DNA from 4 places in the Streptomyces azureus genome. Region 2 is predicted to be linked to each of the others. Evidence: riboswitches for the same ligand, from Rfam matches in the RefSeq annotation. Region 2 holds a riboswitch; each other region holds the start of a gene.
What was found. A riboswitch is a leader RNA that binds a small molecule or an ion and turns the genes downstream of it on or off. The one in region 2 is predicted to bind cobalamin.
Positions count from the first base shown of each region.

Region 1 (4,622 bases), on a different contig from region 2:
GTGCGTGCCCCAGGTCTGGCCGACCCGGCAGCCGTCCAAGAAGGGGTCCCCTCCGGTGACGTCGGCGACGCCGTGATGGATCTCGTAGCCCTCTACGCGCTCTCCGAGGGCCTCGCCCGCCGGCCGCGTGAGGGTCTTCTCGCGGGCGAACCGCACCCGCACGGGCAGGACGCCGAGCCCCTCGACATGCCCCCGGCGGCTCTCCACGTCGTCCTCGATGTGCTCGCCGAGGATCTGGAAGCCGCCGCAGATCCCGAGGACGGGCCGCTGCTCGGCGGCCCTGCGCACGAGCGCGTCGGCCAGCCCGCGCTCGCGCAGCCACTCCAGCGCACGGACGGTCCCCCGGGTCCCGGGCACGATGACGAGGTCGGCGTCGGCGAGTTCCTCCGGCCGGTCCACGAAGCGCACCACGACACCCGGTTCGGCGGCCAGTGCGTCGACGTCCGTGAAGTTGGACATGAGCGGAACGGCGCACACGGCGACGCGCAGCACGTCCTCGCCGACCGGCGGGGCGACGACGGACTCCCGGACCGTCCCCCGCAGGGAGACGCGCAGCCCGTCCTCCTCGTCGATGCCCAGCCCGTGCCGGAAGGGCAGGACGCCGTACGTACGCCGCCCGGTGAGCCCCTGGAGCATGTCGAGGCCCGGCTCCAGCAGGGAGACGTCCCCCCGGAACTTGTTGACGAGGAACCCGGCGACGCACTCCTGGTCCTCGCGCGACAGCAGCGCGACGGTCCCGAAGAACGAGGCGAAGACACCGCCCCGGTCGATGTCGCCGACGACGAGCACGGGGAGCCCGGCGTTGCGGGCGATCCCCATGTTGACGATGTCGGTCCGCCGCAGGTTGATCTCGGCGGGACTGCCCGCCCCCTCACAGATCACCGCGTCATACGTGCCCCGCAACTGCTCCAGGCAGTCCAGCACGGTCCCGAGCAGCTTCTGCTGCCGTCCGCCGTGGTACCCGCGGGCGCTGAGCTCCCCGACCGGCTTGCCCAGCAGCACGACCTGACTGCTGCGCTCGCCGCCGGGCTTGAGCAGCACCGGGTTCATCAGCGCGGTCGGCTCGACCCGGCAGGCCTGCGCCTGCATGGCCTGCGCCCGACCGATCTCGGCGCCTTCCTTCGTCACGAAGGAGTTGAGGGACATGTTCTGCGCCTTGAAGGGCGCGACCTTGACGCCCTGCCGCACCAGCCACCGGCAGATCCCGGCGGTCACGACGCTCTTGCCGGCGTCGGAGGTGGTACCGGCGACCAGAAGCCCACCGCCCGTCATGACGTACGCCCTTTCGCGATGCGGCGCGCGGCGACACAGACGCCGAGCGCGAGCCAGCCGACACGCCTGGACAGCCGTACGGCCCGTTCGATGTCCTGGGTGGCGACGCCGAGCCCCGCCCCGTTGAGCACCGGCCGGTGCTCGACGCGCCCGCCGTAAGACAAGGTCCCGCCCAGCCGCACCCCGAGCGCCCCCGCGAACGAGGCCTCCACGGGCCCGGCGTTGGGGCTCGGATGCTTGGCGGCATCGGCACGCCAGGCCCGCACGGCTCCCCGTGGGTCGTCCCCTGCCAGGGCCGCGAGTACGGCGGTCAGCCGGGCCCCCGGCCATCCGGCGAGATCGTCCAGCCGCGCGGAGGCCCACCCGTACCGCCGGTACCGGGCCGACTTGTGCCCGACCATGGCGTCGAGGGTGTTGACGGCCCGGAACCCGAGGAGCCCCGGCACACCGCCGACGGCCCCCCACACGAGCGCCCCCACGACCGCGTCGGAGGTGTTCTCGGCGACGGACTCGACCACGGCCCGGGCGATCCCGTCGGCGTCGAGCGCCTGCGGATCCCGCCCGCACAGATGCGGCAGCCGCGCCCGGGCCCCGTCGACGTCCCCCGCTTCCAGGGCACGCCCGATGGCCCGCGCCTCCCGTGCGAGCGAAGTCCCCCCGACCACGGCCCAGGTGGCGGCACCGGTCAGCGCGACGGAGGCGACGGCGGAGTCACGCACGGCACGCGCGGCGACGCCCCCGAGCGCGACGGCCCCTCCGGCGCACACCACGGTGTGCAGCGCGCCCCAGCCCCGGTGGTCCCGCCACAACACCCGTTCCACGGCGCCCGCGGCCCGCCCGAACACGGCGACCGGATGCCCCCGGCGAGGATCGCCGAGCAGCAGGTCACCGATCAGACCGGCGGCGGCGCCGTACGCGAAGACGCGACCGGCACCCATGGGCTCAGCCGGCCGCGGGGGCGGGCAGGGGTGGGGTACTGAACCTCGATCGGCAGCCGCGCATGGCGATATGTCCTCACTCAGGGTGTCCACGCCCTGGTTCGACTAGACCGGCGGTGAGAGTTCCTGGCTCCCGGGGATCGCTACCCCGGTGACAGTGGCGGGACCGCGCCGGACTTCCACCGGCTTCCTCTCCTGCCGCCGTTACTGGCCCCGGCAGTCCACCATGGCCGGGAACAGCCGTCAACTTGCCGTTGACCTGCGAGGGGAGACTGTGGAGAAGCCCACACCAGCCCCCTGCCACACGACGACCGGGCGGGACAGGACGAAGTCCTGTCCCGCCCGGCGGGAACCTCGTGAAGTCGGGCCGTCAGGCCACGATCAGATAGATCCCGTATCCCACAGCCGCCGCGCACGCCGCGAAGCAGGCGTACGCGCCGGTGACCGCGAGGCCCGCGGATCCGCCCTGGGCCACCGCCCGTTCGCGGCGGGACAGGCCGGTGATGCCGAGGGTGAACAGGCCCACCAGGGCCACGGTGACCACGAGGCTGACGCCGAAGACGGAGCCGAGGGCCGCCCAGTCGATCTTCATATCGGAGACTCTTCCTTGTTACCGGTCGGCGGGGTCAGACCGTGGTGGTCGTCGAGGGCGTCCGCTCGGCGGCGGCCTGGGCCGGGAACGACGGCACCGGGTCCTCCGTCGCCGTGCCGGTCGGCGGCGGCGTCACCGCGGCCATCGCCGTGGTCACCACACCGGCCGGCTCCGCCTCGTCGGTGTCGTTGACGTTGGTGTGGTCGACGACCTCACGCCGCGAGATCTTCCAGATCGCCGCGCTGGAGGCGACGAGGAAGACGGCCACCACCGCGGTACCCCAGCTGCCGAAGCCGGTGACGTACTCGGCGAGCGCGGCCACCAGGGCCGCCGCCGGCAGCGTCAGACCCCACGCGACGAACATCCGCGTCGCCGTCGACCAGCGGACGACGCCGCCCTTGCGGCCGAGGCCCGCGCCCATCACGGAGCCGGACACGGAGTGGGTCGTGGAGAGCGAGAAACCGAGGTGCGAGGAGGCCAGGATGACCGTCGCCGCGCTGGTCTGGGCGGCGAAGCCCTGCTGCGGCTGGAGGTCCGTCAGGCCCTTGCCCATGGTGCGGATGATGCGCCAGCCGCCGAGGTACGTGCCGAGCGCGATGGCGATACCCGCCGACAGGATGACCCACATGGGCGGGTCGGAGTCGGGGGCGACGGCGCCGCCGGCGACCAGGGCCAGGGTGATGACACCCATCGTCTTCTGGGCGTCGTTGGTGCCGTGGGCCAGGGAGACCAGGCCCGCGGAGGCGATCTGGCCGGCGCGGTAGCCCTTCTCGGAGGCCTTGCCGTCGGCCTTCTTGCCGAGGGAGTACGTCAGCCGCGTGGCGAGCAGTGCGGCGACGCCCGCGACCAGCGGGGCGGCGATCGCCGGGATCAGCACCTTGGTGACCAGGACGTCACCGTGTACCGCGCCGACGCCCGCCGAGGCGATCGTGGCGCCGATCAGGCCGCCCATCAGGGCGTGCGAGGAACTCGACGGCAGGCCGACCAGCCAGGTCAGCAGGTTCCAGAGGATCGCGCCGACCAGGGCGGCGAAGATGACCTCGGGACGGATGCCGGCCTCGTCGACGAGGCCCTTGGAGATCGTGTTTGCGACTTCCACGGACAGGAAGGCGCCGACCAGGTTGAGGACGGCGGACATGGCGACGGCGACCTTGGGCCTCATGGCACCCGTGGAGATGGTCGTGGCCATCGCGTTCGCCGTGTCGTGGAAACCGTTCGTGAAATCGAACGCGAGTGCGGTTACTACCACAATCGCGAGGATCAGCGAGAAGCTTTCCATTTACCCAGGCAATCGTTCGAGGTCATTGGCTGGACGAACGTAGGTAACCCGAGTGAACGGAAGGTGAACTGGGAGGGGCGCAGGGGTGTCTGCAATCGAGGGTTGCCGTTTCGCCCTGCTGTCAGGCTCCCCGCGCCCCAAGGGCCTAGGCCCCGCGCGCGAACTGTTTCAGTCGATCGAGTGACCCCTCGAAGAGATTCTGATCACCCGGCAGGCTCCCGGAGCCGTTGCTGACTGCTGGGGATGAGGAGGTGTTGCGGCTGGTCGGCGCGCATCTCGGGTCGCTGGCTTCCCGCGACCTGAAGCGGCGCTGCGCCGATGGGCTTGAGCATTCCGCGGAGACGTGGGCGCGGCGCAAGCGTGCTCTGAGCGGGGAGTCCTCGTCGCGGTGGGGGGCGGTATCACCAAGGCGACGCATGATCAATGGACGCTGTCGCTGCGTGCGCAGCTCGCCCGTATTCAGGGCCTGGAAGCCGGGGTGCGCACGATCGCGCACCGGTTGTCGCTGCCGGTGCGCGAGGAGGGCACCAAACGGGCGCCG
Region 1 covers NZ_DF968379.1:2,116-6,737, reverse strand. The annotation lists gene AOQ53_RS31045 (cobyric acid synthase) at 1-1,272, opposite strand, end outside; gene AOQ53_RS31040 (cobalamin biosynthesis protein) at 1,269-2,210, opposite strand; cobalamin riboswitch at 2,312-2,450, opposite strand; gene AOQ53_RS31035 (hypothetical protein) at 2,581-2,802, opposite strand; gene AOQ53_RS31030 (inorganic phosphate transporter) at 2,837-4,081, opposite strand; partial or broken gene AOQ53_RS31025 (IS200/IS605 family accessory protein TnpB-related protein) at 4,312-4,622, shown strand, end outside.
Region 1: another riboswitch for cobalamin. It lies ahead of AOQ53_RS31040 (cobalamin biosynthesis protein); the one in region 2 lies ahead of AOQ53_RS25980 (energy-coupling factor ABC transporter permease).

Region 2 (4,622 bases):
GATGGCGGTGCGTTTGCGCTGCCCGTAGGAGAGCAGATGGGTGGGCCGGTCGGCCAGGGCGGTGATGTCCAGGGCGGCGAGCGCCTCCGCCACCCGCGCCCGCACCTGCGTGTCGTCCAGGCCGAGGTTCAGCGGCCCGAACGACACGTCCTGCTCGACGGACGCCGCGAAGAGCTGGTCGTCCGGATCCTGCACCACCAGCTGGACGGTCGTCCGCAACCGGGTCAGGCCCTTGCGGTCGTACGTAACCGGCTGCCCGTCGACCGTCAACCGGCCCGCGTGAGGCCGCAGTCCGCCGCTGAGGAGCCGCATCAGCGTGGTCTTGCCACTGCCGTTGCGGCCGAGCAGCGCGAGCGCGCGCCCCTCGCGGATCTCGAAGTCGAGGCCGCTGAGCACGGCCGGGCCGTCCTCGTAGGCGAAGGACGCGCCCCGCAGGGCGACGAGGGCGGGCTCGCTCATGTCAGCGGCCTTTCCAGTACGAAGGTGAGGACGGCCAGCGCCGTGAGGAGCACGCAACTGGCGGCCGTGAAGCGGACGGAGACGCGGGCCTCGGGCACCAGGACGCGCAGGGTGCCGTCGTAGCCGCGCCCGGCGAGACCGGCCTGGAGGCGGACCGCCCGGTCGAAGGCCCGGACGAACGCGGTGGCGCCGAGACCGCCCAGCGAACGCCAGGCGGCGGCCCGGGTGGTGTGGCCGAGCCGGGCGGCCTGCGCGTCACGGACCCGGCGCACGGAGTCCAGCAGCAGGAAGCTCATGCGGTACGTCACGAGCGCGACGTCGACGACCGGCGCGGGCACCCCGGCCCGTACCAGACGCGGCAGCAGGTCGGACATGGGCGTGGTGAACGCGAACAGCAGCACCCCCAGGGACGCCGCCGAAGTGCGCAGCAGCAACTCCCCGGCCCGCAGCGGCCCGTCACCGGCGGGGGAGACGAAGCCCTCCGGCCCGCCGACCTGCACGAGCAGCGTCAACGCGCCCGTCACACAGAAACCCAACGGCACCCGGTAGGCCCGCCACAGCCGGCGCCAGGGCACGCCCGCCGGACCCAGCAGCACCACCAGGGCGGTCAGCAGCACCAGAGCCGCGCCCGGCCAGGGCGGCAGCGAGATCGCCAGGAGGGTCAGACCCAGCCCGAGCACGGCCTTGTCCACGGGATGGCGGCGGCGCCAGCGACTGCTGTGCGCCGCCGCGTCGATCGGCAGCACGCGGCTCAGGCCCTTTCGGCCGTGGACTCCTCGGCGGCGTCGGCCGCCGGGCTCCCGGAGTCCCGCTCCCGCGTCCGCTGCTCACCCTGCCGCCGGCCCCGGCGCAGGCCGAAGTAGTAGGCGAGGAAACCGGCGCCCAGGGCCGCCTGGAGGGAGAACAGCGCCGACTCGATCTCACCGGACGGCGGCTCGTACAGGGGCGAGAACCAGGGCTCGTAGTCCGGCTCGATCTCGGTGATCGCCGTCTCCGCCTCGCCGTCGGCGCCCGTGAACGGCTCCTCCTTGTGGTCGCCGAGGCCCAGCGCGAGCGGCAGTACGGCGAGCGCGGCCACGGCGAGCAGCAGCAGGACGTTGATCTTCGTGTTCCTGCTCACCGGGCCACCGCCTCGGTCTCGCTGCGGGACTGCTTATCGGCGATGAGCACACCCAGCCGGGTCAGTTCGCCCTTGCTGGACTGCACCAGCAGCCGCATCACGAGCACCGTCAGCAGTCCCTCGCTCACCGCCAGCGGGATCTGGGTGACGGCGAAGATGGAGCCGAACTTGCCGAGCGCGCCCAGGAACCCGCTGCCCGGGTCGGGGAACGCGAGCGCCAGCTGCACGCTGGTGACGCAGTAGGTGGACAGGTCGGCGACGAACGCCGCGAAGAACACGGCGACCATCAGCGGCACGTCGTACCGCCGCAGCAGCCGGTACACCGCGTATCCCGCCCACGGCCCGACGATCGCCATGGAGAAGACGTTGGCGCCGAGCGTGGTGAGACCGCCGTGCGCGAGCAGCAGTGCCTGGAAGAGGAGGGTGATCGTGCCCAGCACCGCCATGACGGGCGGCCGGAACAGGATGGCTCCCAGGCCCGTGCCGGTGGGGTGGGAGCAGCTGCCGGTGACGGACGGCAGTTTCAGGGCGGACAGGACGAACGTGAAGGCGCCGGAGGCGCCGAGGAGCAGGGTGCTCTCGGGGTGCTCGCGCACCTCACGGGTGAGCGACCGGACTCCGTGGACGACGAACGGCGCAGACGTGACACCCCAGGCGACCGCGTGCGCCGGAGGCAGGAAACCCTCGGCAATGTGCATGGCTCAGCAGACCCTCTCCAGCACCTCGTGGATGGTTGACGCGCCTTGGCCGGTCTCCTGGCTCACGGGTCCCACCGCCCGTACTCCGCCTTCCCGGGTCCCTGGGCCCTGGCGTCACATTCCCGTCGTCCGCCCGAAGGGCGGGCCGCGCGGCGTCTGGCGCGAGCGATCGCAAGGCGCCGGAGCGTCCTCGTGGCGGAGCCACGTGGGCGATTCGGCAACGCGGCGAGCGCGCGTGCCAGGCGTCGCGCGGCAGACGGGAATGTGGCGCCAGGGCCCTAGGACCCAGTGGCTGCCCGCGAGGGCCGGAGCCGGACTTCCCGATCACAGTGGCGAGGGCCGCACCGGCATCACACCGGATTTCCCGTTCACCAAGGCGTGGTGACAGTAATGCCGAGATAAGGGCCATGACAAGCCAGCCGAGGGGGCGCGCGAGGGGGCGCGTGAAGGGGCGACCGCTCGCACACCGGCGCAGGAGGGCTCAGTCGTCGCCCTCGTCGTCATCGTCCTCCCCGTTCTCCCAGGACCGCGGAGGCTGTTCCTGCTTGGGCTTGTCCGCTTTCTCCGGTGGGCCGCTGCTCGTCTCCTGCGTCGGGCTCGCGAGGCCGGGCGTCGGTTCGGCGGGAGGGGGAGTGTCGGGTGTCGCGGGGGAGGGGGTGACATCGGCCACGGTGCCGGCGGTGGGAGTCGTGGCGGCAGCCGGGGCGGAGGAGAGGGGCTCGGCGGAATCGGGGGACGAGGTGGCGGCCGGGCTGCTCGCGGACGGGGACGCGTCGGGTTCCGTGCCCTCCGTCGCGGTCTTGTCGGGCGAGAACCACATCATGCCGGTGAGCATCGCGGCGAGGAAGAGCGCCGCCGCGGCCACCGTCGCGGCCAGTCTCCGGTGGTTGCCGAGGCCGTTGCGGGGCGCGGCGCGACGTGAACGCCCGCCCGGGGCGGTGCGAGCCCCCGTGGGCAGCGCGTACGTGGCCGGGTTGCCGGTGCCGGCCGCCGCGTACGGTCCCGGCCCGGAGGACGGCATCGGGGACGCCGCCTCCGGCAGCGGCTCGGGCAGCCCCCGCCAGGCGCCGCCGGCGAACCACTCGGCGGACTGTTGCGCCGTGGGCCGGTCCTCGGGCTGTTTGGCGAGCAGGGCGAGGAGATAGCTCTCGAAGGCCGGCGGCAGACCGGTGACACCGAGTTCGCGGGGCGGTACGGGGGCGTTGTCGAGGTGCTGGTGGAGGAGTGCGACGGCGGTGTCGGCCTGGAACGGCGGGCGGCCGCTGAGGAGCTGGTAGAGCACGCACCCCAGGGAGTACATGTCGGAGGCGGGACCCGCCGGCCGGCCCAGGGCCCGTTCGGGCGCGAGGTAGAGGCCGGTGCCGACGATCTGGCCGGTGGCGGTGAGCGCGGCGCCCGGGTCGTCGAGGAAGCGCGCGATGCCGAAGTCGCCGATCTTCAGCGTGCCGCCCGCGTCCAGCAGGAGGTTGGCGGGTTTGACGTCCCGGTGCACGATGCCCTGCTGGTGCGCGGCGGCGAGTCCGGCGGCGGCCTGCGCGGCGAGCGCTGCCACCCGCTCGGCCGGGAGCGCGCCGGAGACGGACAGCACCCGGGCGAGGCTGTCGCCCTCGACCAGCTCCATCACGAGGTAGAGCCGGTTGTCGTACTCGCCGAAGTCCAGGACCCCGACCACGTTGGGATGGTTCAGACGCCCGGCCGTCTGGGCCTCCAGGCGGAACCGGGAGGCCGCCGTCGCGTCCGTGTCCTGAGGCAGCAGCAGCTTGACGGCCACCGCTCTGGCGAGCGTCTCGTCGTACGCACGCCAGACCTCTCCCATTCCGCCGCGCCCGATCTCAACGTCCAGCCGGTAGCGGCCCGCTAGCAGCACTCGTCCTCGTCCTATGCTCGTGGGAAGGTCCTCGCCGCAGGCCGTAACTCCCCGCGTCGGAGCGGAGGTTGGTGGGGGGTGCCGCAGCCGACCCAGGATACTGGCGCCGCGTGACCACCGTTCCCCGGTGCGGTGTCGTGGGACGGAACGGTTCCGGAAACCGGGGAGCTAAGGAGCCGTCCGCCGGGGTGATGCTGCGGTGCGCGTGGTTGCCAGGCCTTCGTCTCAGAGCACGCGTGCCGGTCAGGCTGCCGCGCCCGCCCCCCGCGCCCGCTCCTCCCGGCGCGGCAGCAGTGCCACCGCCAGAGCGGGTACGGCCGCGAGGACCAGCCAGGGGACGGCGGCCGGGAGGCCGGTGTCGAGCAGGGAGCCGGTGGCCGCGCTGCCGGCGAGGACGATCAGGCCCGAGACGGACGACAGCGCACCCATGTAGAGGCCGATCCGGCCCTCCTCGGCGAGGTCGGGCACCCAGGCGCGG
Region 2 covers NZ_DF968341.1:13,460-18,081, reverse strand. The annotation lists gene AOQ53_RS25995 (energy-coupling factor ABC transporter ATP-binding protein) at 1-459, opposite strand, end outside; gene cbiQ (cobalt ECF transporter T component CbiQ) at 456-1,205, opposite strand; gene AOQ53_RS25985 (energy-coupling factor ABC transporter substrate-binding protein) at 1,211-1,579, opposite strand; gene AOQ53_RS25980 (energy-coupling factor ABC transporter permease) at 1,576-2,277, opposite strand; cobalamin riboswitch at 2,308-2,668, opposite strand; gene AOQ53_RS25975 (serine/threonine-protein kinase) at 2,759-4,144, opposite strand; gene AOQ53_RS25970 (MDR family MFS transporter) at 4,388-4,622, opposite strand, start outside.

Region 3 (4,622 bases), on a different contig from region 2:
CACGGTCGCCCGCAAACCCTTGGTCTTCATGTGGGTTGCTTCTCCCCGGTTTCAAGTTGTTCCGCCTGACGTTCAGGCGTTTCATGACGATCACGCTATGCCGTTCACGGAGGAATCGGCTCAACGCTTTCCAATACTTGGTCAGTTCATTTGGTGATCTTGGCGCTCGGTATCTCATGACGGTGCACAGCCGGAAGGCGGCGCCGCCCGCGCCGTATGAAGGGAACACCGTCAGCCGCCCACCGGGATGCCGTCACCCGATCAGTGGCCACGCTGAAAGGCTCAGTGCGCGGGCACGTCCACGACCACTACCTCGTCGATGCTGCGCTGGATCTCCTCGGGGCGTGAGGCGACGGCCCGGGCCCAGTGGTAGATGACCAGGGAGAAGACGGTGATGGCCAGGATGTCCCACCACAGCGGAATGTTGCCCCGCCCGCCGAAACCGCCCTGCCATGAGATCACGCCCATGCCGAGCAGGTAGACCGGAAGCCACTGGGCGGCCCTGAAGTCCATCCGGGGTGCGTCGGGCAGGTCCTTGCTCTTGGCGTAGAGGGCATAACCGCCGAGCAGTACGTAGCCGAGGACGATCGCCACGCCGAGCCGCCAGAGGACGTCCCAAGTGGCCCAGTAGATGACGAGGTTGGCCACCACGAAGGACAGCGGGGAGATCAGCCTGCCACCGGGGAGGCGGTAGGGGCGTTCGTGGTTCGGCAGCCTGTCGGTGAAGACGCCGTACGCCAGGGGGGCGCCCGCGTACATCAGGACGCTGGCCGAGGTGATGAAGCCGACCAGCTTCTGCCAGCTCGGGAAGGGGAGGAAGCAGAGGACACCCGTCACGAAGGAGAGGATCAGGCCGAACCACGGCACGCCGCGTGCGTCGACCTTCTCGAACAGCTTCGGCGCGTAGCCGTTCTTGGAGAGGCCGAAGGAGACGCGGGAGGTGGCGGTGGTGTAGATCAGGCCGGTGCCGCCGGGGGAGACCACGGCGTCGAGGTACAGCACGACGCTCAGCCAGCCCAGGCCCACCAGAGTCGCCAGGCCCGCCCAGGGGCCGTCGATCCCCGGGAACTTGAGGTCGGCCCAGCCGTGCGCGAACGTGCTGTGGGGCAGCGCGGCGATGAACACGACCTGGAGCAGGACGTAGATGATCGCACCGATCGCGACCGAGCCGAGGGTCGCGCGCGGCAGGTCACGCTTGGGGTTGCGGCTTTCCCCCGCGAGCTGGATCGCCTGCTCGAAGCCCAGCAGAGCGAAGATGATGCCGCTTGTGCTGATGGCGCTCAGCACACCCTTGGCGCCGAGCGGGGCGAAGCCCTCCGAGGTGAAGTTGCCCGGGTGGAAGTTGCCCACCGCGACCACGAAGATCGCGGCCAGCGGGACGGCGATCTTCCACCAGGTGGCCGCGCTGTTGGTGTGCGCCAACACCTTCACGCCGAGGAAGTTGACCGCGACGAAAACGGCCATCAGGAAGACCGCGACGATGAGACCGCTGGTCGTCAGGGTGCTGTCCTTCTGGTGCAGGAAGCCCTTCGCGAAGTCCCAGTGGCCGGCGTAGCCGATCATGGCCTCGACCTCGATCGGGGCCACGGTTGCCGCCTGCAGCCAGGCGAACCAGCCGAACGACATGCCGGCCAGGCCGCCGAACGCGTAGTGCGGATAACGGGCCGTGCCGCCCGCCACCGGGAACATGCCGCCGAGCTCGGCGTGCACCAGCGCGAGGAGGACGATGGCGACGGCGCCGATCACCCACGAGATGATCGCGGCCGGACCGGCCATCATGACGGCGTTCTTGGCGCCGTAGAGCCAGCCGGAGCCGATGATGGAACCGACGGAGGCCCACATCAGCCCGATGAGCCCGACGTCCCGGCGTAGTCCGCCCGGACTCCCCTTCACCCCCGGTACCGCATGGTCGACACTTACCATATTCTTAGGGGCCTCTCATAAAATGAACAGAGCGTTCGGCGTGCAAGAGGCCGTCAGGCTAGAAATCAATTGTCGACCGGCAGAAGACTGTTGCCGTGCATTTGACCGGACGCGGGGATTTCCTGGAGAAAGCTTCAGGAAACCTGTACGGGGAAATCAGGGAGCCGTTAAGGTCTCAGCCCAGTCGCGGGATCTCGATCGCCGGGCAGCGGTCCATCACCATCTCCAGGCCCGCGGCGCGGGTCCGGTCGTACGCCGCCTCGTCGATGACGCCGAGCTGGAACCACACCGCCTTCGCGCCCTTGGCGACCGCCTCGTCCGCGACGGCTCCGGCGAGATCGCTGTTCACGAACACGTCCACGACGTCCACGTCGAAGGGGATGTCCGCCAGACTGGCGTACCCCTGCTCGCCGTGCACCGTCTCCGCCTTGGGGTGCACGGGCACGACGCGCTTGCCGTAGCGCTGGAGCACGGCGGCGACGCCGTACGCCGCGCGCTGCCGGTTCGACGACAGGCCCACCACGGCCCAGGTGTCGCCGAGCTCGGTGAGGATCCTGCGGACCGTTGCCTCGTCGCCGTACACCGGCGGCCTCCTCGAAAGTCACGGAAGAACTGCTGTCGAACTGCTGTCTCCTCAACGGCGCGGGGTGCGCGGTGATTCCCCCGCACCCTCCGTGATAGCTTGCCGAGGCCAGTCGAACCCATGTACGTGGGTCAGGGAATCCGGTGCGAATCCGGAACTGACGCGCAGCGGTGAGGGGGACGGGCGGGGCCTCGGCCACTGGACGGCGTGTGTGACGTCCGGGAAGGCGCCCCGTACCGGACGAACCCGAGTCCGAAGACCTGCTGGCGGCCCCCGCGGCGGTCCGCGGCGGGGGAGCAGCGTACGACCGGGCTCCGCGATCGAGCCCTCGACGACTGAGGACTGGTTTCCGTGCCCCTCGCCCGACCTGCCCGTGCCGCCGTCCTGCTCGCGGCCGGCTCCCTGCTCCTGACCGGCTGCGGCGACTCGAAGGCCACCACCACGAAGGCCGCCGTCACCCTCGACAACTGCGGCCACGAGGTGCGCGTCGAGGCCGCGCCGCAACACGCCGTCTCCCTCAACCAGGGCACCACCGAGATCCTGCTCTCCCTCGGCCTCGCCGACCGCCTCGCGGGCACGGCCACCTGGACCGACCCGGTCATGAAGGGGCTGGCGAAGGCCAACGCGAAGGTGCCGCGCATTGCCGAGAACAACCCGTCGTTCGAACGGGTCCTGGACGCCGACCCCGACTTCGTCGCCGCCTCCTTCGTCTCCACCCTCGGCAAGGGCGGCGTCGCCACCCGCGAGCAGTTCGAGAAGCTCGGCGTGCCCACGTACGTCTCCCCGTCGGACTGCGCGGGCAAGGACAACTCCGGGGGCGGTGACGGCGCGCGCGCCAAGGCACTGGACATCGACACCGTCTACGGCGAAGTACGCGACCTGGCGACCGTGTTCGGGGTGAAGGAACGGGGCGACAAGCTCGTGGCCTCCCTCCAGCGGCGCATGGCGAAGGCCACGCGGGGCATCGACGCCTCCGACGTCACCCTCCTGTACTGGTTCGCCAACTCCGAGTCGCCCTACATGGCGGGCTGTTGCGGAGCGCCCGGCATCATCACCCGGTCCCTCGGCGCGAAGAACGTCTTCGACGACACGCACGAGGAGTGGCCGCAGATCAACTGGGAGACGGTCGCCGAACGCGACCCCGACGTCCTCGTCATCGGCGACCTGACCCGCAAGTCGCAGACCGCCGAGTCGGCAGCGAAGAAGATCGCCTTCCTGGAGTCCAACCCGGTCACCAGGAACATGGAAGCGGTCAAGCACAAGCGGTACGTCCTGCTGAGCGGGCAGGCCATGAACCCGACCATCCGCACGGTCGAGGGCGTGGAGAAGGTCGCCGACGGACTGCGCGAGTTCGGGCTCGTGAGGTGACGTTCCGCGGACCCGCGCTCGGTGTCGCGGGCGCCTTGCTGCTGGTGGTCTCCCTGGCCCTGGCGATCACCGTCGGCCCGGCCGACATCCGGGTCGCGGACGTCTGGTCCGTCGTCGCGGCCCACCTCGGGCTCGGCAGCTCGGACCTGACGCCGATCCGCGACGGGATCGTCTGGCAGCTGCGGCTGCCGCGCACCCTGCTCGCGGCCTTGTGCGGGGCCGGACTGGCCGTGTGCGGGGCGGTGATGCAGTCGCTGCTGCGCAATCCGCTCGCCGACCCGTTCGTGCTCGGGGTGTCCTCCGGCGCCTCCACCGGCGCGGTCGTGGTCGTCGTCCTGGGCGTGGGTGGCGGTGCCGTCTCGGTGTCCACGGGCGCGTTCCTCGGCGCCCTGGTGTCCTTCGCGCTGGTGCTGCTGCTCAGCCACACCCTCGGCGGCACCACCGACCGGGTCGTCCTCGCGGGCGTCGCCGCCATGCAGCTCTTCTCCGCGCTCACCTCCTTCATCGTGATGACCACCGCCGACGCCGAGACGACCCGCGGCGTGCTGTTCTGGCTCCTCGGCTCGCTCGGCGGTGCGGGCTGGACCGACGTGTGGCTGTGCCTGGCCGTCCTGGCCGTGACGCTGGTGATGTGCCTGTCGTATGCCCGTACCCTCGACGCCTTCTCCTTCGGGCAGGACGCGGCTGCCGCGCTCGGGGTGTCCGTGGCCCGCACCCGCCTGGTGCTCTTGTGCGTCACGGCCCTGCT
Region 3 covers NZ_DF968404.1:12,502-17,123, forward strand. The annotation lists gene AOQ53_RS33260 (hypothetical protein) at 1-30, opposite strand, end outside; gene AOQ53_RS33265 (APC family permease) at 283-1,923, opposite strand; gene AOQ53_RS33270 (CoA-binding protein) at 2,099-2,506, opposite strand; cobalamin riboswitch at 2,614-2,774, shown strand; gene AOQ53_RS33275 (ABC transporter substrate-binding protein) at 2,858-3,874, shown strand; partial or broken gene AOQ53_RS33280 (FecCD family ABC transporter permease) at 3,871-4,622, shown strand, end outside.
Region 3: another riboswitch for cobalamin. It lies ahead of AOQ53_RS33275 (ABC transporter substrate-binding protein); the one in region 2 lies ahead of AOQ53_RS25980 (energy-coupling factor ABC transporter permease).

Region 4 (4,622 bases), on a different contig from region 2:
CGCCGTCCCCGCGGCGATCTACGCGGCGGGCGCGGCCGGCTTCTTCGCGGTGCCGTACACCATCTTGGTCTACCCGCTGATCTTCACGTTCCTCCCCCGCCTGTGGTCGGTCTCGCACAAGCACGGGTACGTGACGACGTCCGACTTCGTGCGCGGCCGCTTCGGCTCCAAGGGCCTCTCCCTGGCCGTGGCCCTCACCGGCATCCTCGCGACGATGCCGTACATCGCGCTCCAGCTCGTCGGCATCCAGGCCGTACTGGACGTGATGGGCGTCGGCGGCGGCGAGAACACCAACTGGTTCATCAAGGACCTGCCGCTGCTGATCGCCTTCGGTGTGCTGGCGGCGTACACGTACTCGTCGGGTCTGCGGGCGCCGGCGCTGATCGCGTTCGTGAAGGACACGCTGATCTACATCGTCATCGCGGTGGCGATCATCTACATCCCGATCAAGCTGGGCGGCTTCGACGAGATCTTCGCCAAGGCCGGCGAGGCGTACGGTCAGACCAACCCGGCGACGGGCGCGCCGCGCGGTGCGCTGGTCCCGGCGGAGGCGGGGCAGTGGACGTACGCCACGCTGGCGCTGGGCTCCGCGCTCGCGCTCTTCATGTACCCGCACTCGATCACGGCGACGCTGTCCTCCAAGAGCCGTGAGGTGATCCGCCGCAACACCACGATCCTGCCGCTGTACTCGCTGATGCTGGGCCTGCTCGCGCTGCTCGGCTTCATGGCGATCGCCGCCGGGATCAAGGTGCAGAACGGGCAGCTGGCGATCCCGCAGCTGTTCGAGACCATGTTCCCGGACTGGTTCGCGGGCGTGGCCTTCGCGGCGATCGGTATCGGGGCCCTGGTCCCGGCGGCCATCATGTCCATCGCGGCCGCGAACCTCTTCACCCGCAACATCTACAAGGACTTCATCAAGCCCGACGCCACACCCGCCCAGGAGACCAAGGTCTCGAAGCTGGTCTCCCTGCTGGTGAAGGTGGGCGCACTGGCCTTCGTCCTCACCATGGACAAGACGGTCGCCATCAACTTCCAGCTGCTCGGCGGCATCTGGATCCTCCAGACCTTCCCGGCCCTGGTCGGCGGCCTGTTCACCCGCTGGTTCCACCGCTGGGCGCTGCTCGCGGGCTGGGCGGTCGGCATGGTCTACGGCACGGTCGCGGCGTACGGCGTCGCCTCCCCGACCCAGAAGCACTTCGGCGGCTCGTCGAAGGAGATCCCGGGCATCGGCGAGATCGGCTACATCGGCCTCACGGCGTTCGTCCTGAACGTCGTCGTCACCGTCGTCCTGACCTTCGTCCTCAGGGCCCTGAAGGCCCCCGACGGCATCGACGAGACCAAGCCGGAGGACTACACGGCCGACGCGGGCGACCCCGGGGTCCAGGTGGAGCTTCCGCCGGCGACGGCGGGCACCTCGCACTGAGTCGTAGGTGACAACGGGCCGTCGGTGAGAAACCGGCGGCCCGCTGTCATACCCGTCCCGCACACTCGGACCATGGACATCCTCATCCGGCGAGTGAAGCCCACCGAATACGACGCCCTCGGCGAGATCACCGCCCAGGCCTATCTGAAGGACGGCCTCCTCGACTTCGGTGAGAGCGACTGGTACCTCGGCGAACTCAAGGACGTGGCCAAGCGGGCCGCCGCCGCGGACGTCCTGGTGGCCACCCGGGGCGAACACCTCCTCGGTGGCGTCACCTTCGTCCCCGCCGGCGGTCCCATGGCCGACATCGCCCTGCACTCAGAGGCCGAGATACGGATGCTCGCCGTCGCCCACGAAGCCCGCGGCCGCGGCGCCGGAGAGGCCCTCGTCCGCGCCTGCGTCGACCGCGCCCGTGCGACGGACGGCTGCGTCCGCGTCGTCCTGTCGACGCAGCGCACCATGCACGCCGCCCACCGCATCTACGAACGCCTCGGCTTCGTCCGTGTCCCGGAGCGCGACTGGAACCCGATTCCGGAGCTCGACGACATCACTCTCCTCACCTACGAGTTGACGCTGTGAAACCGACGCGACACTACATCTAGGGGTGCTTTCTCCACCCGGCACAAGATGTATGCTCGTGCTCGCTGTCGCCGCAGGGGAATCCGGTGTGAATCCGGAACTGTCCCGCAACGGTGTACCCATGCCTCTTCATGCGTGTATGGGAGTCAGTCCGAGGACCTGCCGACAGCGCGCCCGGCCGTCCGGCCGGTGTGCCTGACGTCCGGGCCTCGTGGAATGGGCCGGTGGACGCGACGCCGCGTGCGCTCGTGTGCTGCCCGCTGCCCTGCGCGAGGCCCCCGTGCCGAGCGAGGGAGAGCCCCACGTGACCATCGCGCCAGCCGATCCGGTCTCAGCCGCCGAAAAAGAGCCCGACGGTCCCGGTGCCGCGCTGCTGCGGACCCTGACCGAGCTGACCGCCGACCTCCCCGACGCCGACCCCGGCCGGGTCGCCGCCGCCGCGCTGCGGGGCCGGTCCGCGCGGGCCGACGAGTCGGAGCTGCGCGAGCTGGCGACGGAGGCGGCCGCCGGCCTCATCTCCGAGGATCCCGCCTACTCCCGGCTGGCCGCGCGCCTGCTGACGATCGGCATCCGCGCCGAGGCCGCCTCGCAGGGCGTCACGTGCTTCACCGAGTCCGTCGCGGTCGGGCACCGGGAGGGCCTCATCGCCGACCGGACCGCCGAGTTCGTGCGCCTCCACGCCGCCCGTCTCGACGCCCTGATCGACACGGCCGCCGACGACCGCTTCGGCTACTTCGGCCTGCGTACGCTCCACAGCCGCTACCTGCTCCGGCATCCGCTCACCCGCAAGGTCATCGAGACACCCCAGCACTTCATGCTGCGGGTGGCCGCCGGTCTCGCCGAGGACGACACCTCCCGGGCCGTCGACGAGGTCGCCGCGCTCTACGGGCTGATGAGCCGGCTCGACTACCTCCCCTCCTCCCCCACCCTCTTCAACTCCGGCACGCGGCACCCCCAGATGTCGTCCTGCTACCTGCTCGACTCCCCCAAGGACGAGCTGGACTCGATCTACGACCGGTACCACCAGGTGGCGCGGCTGTCGAAGCACGCCGGCGGCATCGGCATCGCGTACTCCCGTGTCCGTGCGCGCGGTTCGCTGATCCGCGGCACCAACGGCCACTCCAACGGCATCGTCCCGTTCCTGAAGACCCTCGACGCCTCGGTCGCCGCCGTGAACCAGGGCGGCCGCCGCAAGGGCGCCGCCGCGGTCTACCTGGAGACCTGGCACTCCGACATCGAGGAGTTCCTGGAGCTGCGGGACAACACCGGCGAGGACGCCCGCCGTACGCACAACCTGAACCTCGCGCACTGGGTGCCCGACGAGTTCATGCGGCGGGTGAACGCCGACGCTCAGTGGTCGCTGTTCTCCCCCTCGGACGTGCCCGAGCTGGTCGATCTGTGGGGCGAGGAGTTCGACGCCGCGTACCGGGCGGCCGAGGCGAAGGGTCTCGCGAAGAAGACCCTGCCGGCCCGCGAGCTGTACGGCCGCATGATGCGCACCCTCGCGCAGACCGGCAACGGCTGGATGACCTTCAAGGACGCCGCCAACCGCACCGCCAACCAGACCGCCGAGCCGGGCCACGTCGTCCACTCCTCCAACCTCTGCACGGAGATCCTGGAGGTCACCAGCGACGGGGAGACGGCGGTCTGCAACCTGGGATCGGTCAACCTCGGCGCGCTCGTCGACCAGGCCGGCGGGGACATCGACTGGGAGCGGCTGGACGAGACCGTCCGTACGGCCGTCACGTTCCTCGACCGGGTGGTGGACATCAACTTCTACCCGACCGAGCAGGCAGGCCGTTCCAACGCCAGGTGGCGTCCCGTCGGCCTCGGGGCCATGGGGCTCCAGGACGTCTTCTTCAAGCTGCGCCTGCCCTTCGACTCGCCGGAGGCCAAGGCGCTCTCCACGCGCATCGCCGAGCGGATCATGCTCGCCGCGTACGAGGCCTCCGCCGATCTCGCCGAGCGCCCCCAAGCACCTACGACAAGCTCCGGTGCAGGGGGGACCCCCATCGGCCCGTTGCCCGCCTGGGAGAAGACTCGTACGGCCAAGGGGGTGCTCCACCCCGACCACTACGACGTGGAACTGACCTGGCCGGAGCGCTGGGCGGCCCTGCGCGAGCGCATCGCCACGACCGGCATGCGCAACTCCCTGCTCCTCGCCATCGCCCCGACGGCCACGATCGCCTCCATCGCGGGCGTGTACGAGTGCATCGAGCCGCAGGTGTCCAACCTGTTCAAGCGCGAGACGCTGTCGGGTGAGTTCCTCCAGGTCAACTCCTACCTGGTGGCGGAGCTGAAGCGGCTCGGCGTGTGGGACGCCCGCAGCCGGGAGGCCCTGCGCGAGGCGAACGGCTCGGTACAGGACTTCGCCTGGATCCCCGAGGACGTACGGAAGCTGTACCGCACGGCGTGGGAGATCCCGCAGCGCGGCCTGATCGACATGGCGGCGGCCAGGACCCCGTTCCTGGACCAGTCCCAGTCCCTGAACCTCTTCCTGGAGACGCCGACCATCGGCAAGCTCTCCTCGATGTACGCCTATGCCTGGAAGTCCGGGCTGAAGACCACGTACTACCTGCGCTCGCGCCCGGCGACCCGCATCGCCCGCGCCGCCCAGGCC
Region 4 covers NZ_DF968231.1:16,657-21,278, reverse strand. The annotation lists gene mctP (monocarboxylate uptake permease MctP) at 1-1,423, shown strand, start outside; gene AOQ53_RS09525 (GNAT family N-acetyltransferase) at 1,496-2,002, shown strand; cobalamin riboswitch at 2,055-2,183, shown strand; gene AOQ53_RS09520 (ribonucleoside-diphosphate reductase subunit alpha) at 2,307-4,622, shown strand, end outside.
Region 4: another riboswitch for cobalamin. It lies ahead of AOQ53_RS09520 (ribonucleoside-diphosphate reductase subunit alpha); the one in region 2 lies ahead of AOQ53_RS25980 (energy-coupling factor ABC transporter permease).